DNA from 2 places in the Peribacillus sp. NPDC096540 genome. Region 1 is predicted to be linked to the other one. Evidence: riboswitches for the same ligand, from Rfam matches in the RefSeq annotation. Region 1 holds a riboswitch; the other holds the start of a gene.
The links. A riboswitch is a leader RNA that binds a small molecule or an ion and turns the genes downstream of it on or off. The one in region 1 is predicted to bind cobalamin.
Positions count from the first base shown of each region.

Region 2: another riboswitch for cobalamin. It lies ahead of ACQKMR_RS20160 ((2Fe-2S) ferredoxin domain-containing protein); the one in region 1 lies ahead of nikA (nickel ABC transporter substrate-binding protein).

Region 1 is NZ_JBNNTG010000021.1:19,326-22,555, reverse strand. Features, by position in the region: gene ACQKMR_RS17570 (heavy metal translocating P-type ATPase) at 1-75, shown strand, start outside; gene ACQKMR_RS17565 (aspartyl-phosphate phosphatase Spo0E family protein) at 492-662, opposite strand; cobalamin riboswitch at 1,262-1,450, shown strand; gene nikA (nickel ABC transporter substrate-binding protein) at 1,601-3,230, shown strand, end outside.
Region 2 is NZ_JBNNTG010000026.1:77,864-81,093, forward strand. Features, by position in the region: gene ACQKMR_RS20155 (hypothetical protein) at 1-171, opposite strand, end outside; cobalamin riboswitch at 155-350, opposite strand; cobalamin riboswitch at 565-754, shown strand; gene ACQKMR_RS20160 ((2Fe-2S) ferredoxin domain-containing protein) at 906-1,274, shown strand; gene cobJ (precorrin-3B C(17)-methyltransferase) at 1,289-2,944, shown strand; gene ACQKMR_RS20170 (sirohydrochlorin chelatase) at 2,963-3,230, shown strand, end outside.

The DNA.
Region 1 (3,230 bases):
GCAGGTGCTGCCATGGCATTTAGTTCAGTATCCGTTGTAATAAATGCACTTCGTCTGCAAAGAGTAAAGCTTTGAAGTTAAAGTTAATATTTTAGAAAGCATTGGTACTTATACCAATGCTTCAGACTGTAGACAAACTCGATAAATAATTGAGTTTGTCTACAGTTTTTTTGAGGATTTGTAAAATTTGAACGTTGATTGGAACGTAGGGCACTCGCTTTCCGCGGGCGGTCCGGGAGCATCCTCGGCGCCCTTTGCGCCTGTGGGGTCTTCCTTGGACGCGCTTTTCCCGCAGGAGTCTCGCACCTTTCGTTCCAATCAACTTTGTTTTAACATTTAGATAGAACCCCTTTTGCCAACCTTTTAATGAACGCTTTAGGTGGGAATTCACCTGTTTTCCCGCTATTGAACCATGAAGCCCTATGGAAGAAAGGCATAAATATGAATCAGGCTTCGAGCCTACTTGTTATGGTGGTAGCAACCTTTCCTCCTTATTGAAAGCCTATTGGATGTAGAGACTCCTGTTCATGTACAAGTAAATTCAAGAGTTTATCAAGTTCTTGGCTCAAATGTAACGTTTTTTTTGAGGTGAGCCCATGCTTTAAGGCAGTAAATATTAATTCTTTCCTCATTGTCTCTATTTTTTTATGTAGTAGTTCCATACTTTCCAACGAAAATCCCCTCAAGACCTTTCCTTTATTGTAGTATATTTTATTATTACATAAATTAGGATGATTTTAAATAATTAAGTGAGTATTCACTTATAAAAAATGAAAGTAAATTCGGAGGGTGCAATACAGATCTGTAAAAAGAAAATTCTCCTCACTATCATACGATATATGTCGTTACAGATTACTGTTCGTATAAGAGTATGCCTATCCATACCTAACGAGCCGTTAAAAAACATCAGGACTTTAATTTGATATAGCATAAATTTGCGATAACGAATATAATTTGTATTAGGTAAACTTTTTTTGAGTTAATTTTCAAAGTGAATATTTCCATTTTGAGAGAGTTGCAAGCGTAAAACAGTTAAGTTTAGGAAAATTAATATGTTTGTTACATGTTAAAGAGAACATGCTTATTCTCCTTTTACTACCTGTATTTCGTTTATTGCTAGGATGGATATGATTAGTAGCTGGGTTTATCAAAAATTACTTAGGGATGAAACTAATAAATTGTTAAGAGTACCAAATGGTTTCGACATACTAATTTTACGATTGACAAGCTCTATATTTTACTATGAAGATGAGGGAAAATTTCATATAGTATTGGAATGGGTATATTCGTTTAATAGCGAATATTTAAAAGGGAAGCCGGTGCAAAATCCGGCACGGTCCCGCCGCTGTAATGGTGAGTCCTATGCAAGAAAGTCACTGGATAATATCCGGGAAGACGCATGGAGATGATGAACCTAAGTCAGAAGACCTGCCCGTTCTAGAAATGCTGTTAAACCTACGGGAGATAGGGAGGTGTTAGAGTGCTAGAAGACGAATTTGTTCTTAAATAATAAGCATTTCTGACCGTTAAATCTGGTTGGAAATGCTTTTTTTGTATAATTTTCAAATAGTTAAAATTCCATAATTGAAGGTGAGAAAACATGTACTTAAAACGGTCTAGTTTATTCCATTCTTTTGTTGGACTACTAGTAATTTTCACAATTTTTGTTACTGGTTGCAGCAACACAACAATAGATCAAGAAAATACATCAGATAAAGATAAACAAAAAGTTGTTACTTTTTCCTGGCCTGGGGATATAGGTGACTTAAATCCACACACATATTTTCCGAATGAGTTTTTTTCCCAGGCTATGGTATATGAATCCCTTGTTTATTACGGTGAAGGCGGAGAAATTCAGCCTTGGCTTGCAGAGAGCTGGGATATATCGAAAGATGGAAAAGAATATGTATTCCATCTGAGGAAAGATGTTAAATTTTCCGATGGTTCCCTCTTTAATGCTGCAATCGTTAAGAAAAACTTTGATACCATTTTAGATAATCGCAAACAACATGAATGGGTGGAATTAATTAACCAAATCAAAGGTACTGAAATAATAGATAAATATACATTTAAACTTATTTTGAACAACGCGTATTATCCAACTCTGCAAGAACTAACTTACATCAGACCGTTGAGATTTGTAGGAGAAGCTGCTTTTCCTGACAGTCAAAACACATTTAAGGACGGACTCAAGTCTCAGATTGGCACAGGACCATGGGTGTTGAGCGAATATAAGAAAAATGAGTTTGCTGTTTTTAAAAGGAATGAACAGTATTGGGGTACTAAGCCTAAAGTAGATAAGGTGGTTGTTAAAGTCATTACTGACGGAGAGTCAAGAGTATTAGCTTTTGAGAAAAAAGAACTCGACTTTATATTTGGAAACGGGGTCATTAGCCAAGATTCATTCCAATTTTTGAAGAATTCAGGGCAATATGAAACTAAATTGTCAGAACCTACTGCTACAAGAACACTGCTTCTTAACTCAAACAGAGAAGCGACTAAAGATCTTAAAGTTCGGTTAGCTCTTCAACATGCTTTTAATAAACAGGCTGTTATTGATAAGATCTTTTATGGTATGGAAAAAAAGGCTGATACTTTGTTTCCACCTATGTTGCCTTACACGAAAATTAATATAGAGCCTCATGAATATGATACAGAAAAAGCAAAACAGTTATTGGATGAATCTGGATGGAAACAAGTGAAGGGGAAACCATTTAGAGAAAAAGACGGAAAAGAATTGCAATTGGAATTACTGTTTAATAGTACAGACAACATCCAAAAGTCAATCGCAGAATTTACCCAAGGTGATTTTAGAAAGCTGGGAATTGATGTTAAGTTGACTAGTCAAGAAACTAATACTTTTTGGACAAATGCATTTCAAGGTGAATTTGATTTATTATTTACATCTACTTGGGCTGTACCGTTTGATCCACATTCCTATTTAGCTTCTATGACGACAAAATCAGAAAATGGTGGTCCAGATTATAACGCTCAACTAGGGTTGCCAGTAAAAAAAGAATTAGACCAGAAAATTAAGAAAGTATTATTAACTACAGACGAAGAAGAGAGAAAAATACTATATTCAGAAATATTAACGACATTGCACGAACAAGCAATTTATTTACCGATATCTTATCAGTCTAATATAGCAGTGTATCAAAAAAACATTAGTGGAGTAGATTTTTTACCTCAAGAAGCTGAGGTCCCTTTAACTTCAATTGACGTTAATT
Region 2 (3,230 bases), on a different contig from region 1:
TTTAAAATGATTAAAGCTGAGAAGAGAAGTGGCGGGCAACATAAAAAGCACTTCTCTCAAAAAGAAAGAAGTGCGTAATGAACAGTAAGTTTGCAGCATAATCCAAACATTAGCCTTATCTGCCTGATCCGCACACCCATCCTCGTAGGTTGAAACAGTTTTACGCTTCATGGCAGGTCTCCTGGCTCTGGATCATCATCCTCATACTTCCTTCCCATCTAGTTTGACAGTGGATTATTCTTTACGTATTAGGACTTCCCTTTACAGTGGCGGGACCGCGCCGGATTTACACCGACTTCCCTATTAAGCTAAATTCCGAGAAATTCAGCACCATAAAACTTATGTAATTTTTTGAAAAATTCTCGTTTAGTGTATCATAAAGCAATGATTCCATCTACACTCCGTTCATATATTTTTTTTTGAGAAGGATAAAATCGCAGAGAAGCAAGGAATGAAGCTGAATTATCACCATTAAACTTTCAAAACAGTCGGAATAAACTATTGAATTTTGATAAAGTTGGTATATGATAGATAAAGTTAACTAGAAATGTATGATTATAAAACCAAATATTCCAATTTAAAAGTGCTCTTGTATGAATATGCAAGGGATAATAGGGAAATCGGTGAGAATCCGATGCAGCCCCCGCTACTGTAACGCTGATGAAATTGTCGATAACCACTGGCATAAAGCTGGGAAGGGACAAAAGTAAATTGAAGCGTAAGCCAGGAAACCTGCTTTTAAAATTGTGTGATACTTTTCGGAGGGAAAGGTAGAAGAACTATGGAAATTTTGAGAGTTTCATCTTGCTTGCTGGAGGCTCCTTATTCATATAGTTTTTTTAAACCTTAACTCTAACAGTTAAGGTTTTTTATTTTGCCTTTTCTCAGAATTTAGGAGGAAGAAGATGACAACTTGGAACTTGAAAGGCACAAATTCGCATCTGTTGATTTGTAACGGCAGTAGTTGCATGAAAAAAGGCGGCGAAGAAATAACACAAGCAATTCGTGATGAAATTACTTCACAAGGTCTGAATCAAAAAATTCATACTACTAGAACTCGCTGTAACGGCAGGTGTAAGGATGCCTGCGTTGTGATTGCATATCCTCAAGGGACATGGTATCGAGTGGACTCACCTGATTTTGGACGTGAGATTGTCCGGAATATCGATGAAGAGAAGTTTATTCCGCAGATGCTTTACCAATTTACTGATGGAGAAATGACTCCTAATCCGGATTTTCCACCTCAAACAGGAATTTCAAAAGACAAGTCGTAAAAGGAGATGTCTAAATGAGTACAAACGGTAAATTATTTGTCGTTGGCTTTGGACCAGGGAATTTTGAACATATTACCAAACGTGCTGTAGAAGCCCTTCAAGAAAGTGACTTCATCATTGGTTACAAAACATATGTGGAACTCATTCAGGGCCTTCTTACAGATCAAACGATTATAAGTACGGGTATGACTGAAGAAGTATCACGTGCACAAGAAGCAGTGAAACAGGCGGAGTTGGGAAAGAAAGTGGCTGTAATTTCGAGTGGTGATGCAGGAGTTTACGGAATGGCTGGTCTGGTTTATGAAGTATTGATTGAAAAAGGGTGGAAAGAAGAAACGGGAGTAGCCATTGAAATCATTCCTGGTATTTCTGCCATCAATTCATGTGCCTCTTTACTTGGAGCACCTGTTATGCATGATTCCTGTACCATCAGCCTCAGTGACCATTTAACGCCTTGGGATCTTATTGCCAAAAGAGTAGAGGCTGCTGCAATGGCTGACTTTGTCATTGCGCTTTATAATCCTCGAAGCGGTAGACGGACTAGGCAAATTGTTGAAACACAGAAAATTTTACTGCGTTATCGCTCGCCCGAAACACCTGTCGGATTGGTGAAAAGTGCTTATCGCGATCGTCAGGATATTGTGATAACCAATTTGAAAGACATGTTAAATCACGATATTGGGATGCTAACGACCGTCATTATTGGAAATTCATCTACCTTTTTATATGATGACAAAATCATCACGCCACGTGGATATCAAAGAAAGTATACATTGAATTCGGAAAGGCAACCATTGAAGCCGCATCAACGCTTGCAAAAAGAAGCAGAACCGTGGGCATTAGATCAAGAAACGGCATCTATACAGGAAGCGTACACCGAGTCGACTGGCGGAGTTGGGTTGCTTACAAAAGCCCCAGAAAAAAAGCGCACTTCTTTTGAAGTGGCAATGGAAGCACTCATAAAAGTTAAGGGTCAAACAGTCCAGCAATCTATTACGCCAGTTGTTCAGCAAAAAATTGAGTCGGTATTCGAGCTTGCCGTTAGCCCAGGTGTGGCGAACAAGCAATTTACTCCCAAACAAATGATGACACTTGCAGAAGTTGTTGGAGAGAAAGGAACGATGGAATACACGCCAAATCATAAAATCGTTTTAAAGATTCCTACAACAGATCCAGAAGTTATTACTGGAAAATTGCAAACAGCAAACTTTTTATTATCGCCAATTGGGGATGTACTGACCTTAAAAGCTTGTGATTTCTGTGATGGTGAAAAAGTGGAATCCATTCCTTACGCGGATGAAATACAGAGGGTGCTTGGTGGGATTGATATGCCTAAGGAAATGAACATTGGTTTTAATGGGTGTGGAATGGCTTGTTATAGTGCAGTAATGGATGATATCGGGATCGTTTTCCGAAAAGGGAAATTTGATTTATTCCTTGGAGCTAAACCGGTGGGCAGAACTGCTCATCCTGGTCAACCTGTTGCTGAAGGAATTGAACCGGATCAACTAGTTGAATTAATTACAAACATTGTCAACGAATATAAACAAAATGCCCATCCTAATGAACGACTATTTAAATATTTTAAACGGGCGAAAAAGATACAAGGCTATTTATATCAAGACATTGCTCCCAAAATAAAAATAGAGCCTGCGCCTTGTGAAGACTAATCAAGAGGGGGATAACAAATGAAAGCAGTATTATTCGTAGGACACGGAAGCCGATTAGCTTCTGGAAACGAAGAGGTTATTCGTTTTATAAAAAATATGATTCCGATAATGGACGACTGCTTATTGATTGAAACATGCTTCTTGGAATTTGCCACGCCAAATATATCCCAAGGCATTGACAATTGTATAAAAAGAGGAGCCACTGAAGTTATCGTCATTCCGATTATTTTGCTACATGCAGGACATTCAAAATTACATATTCCAGCTGAAATAGAGGATGGAAGGA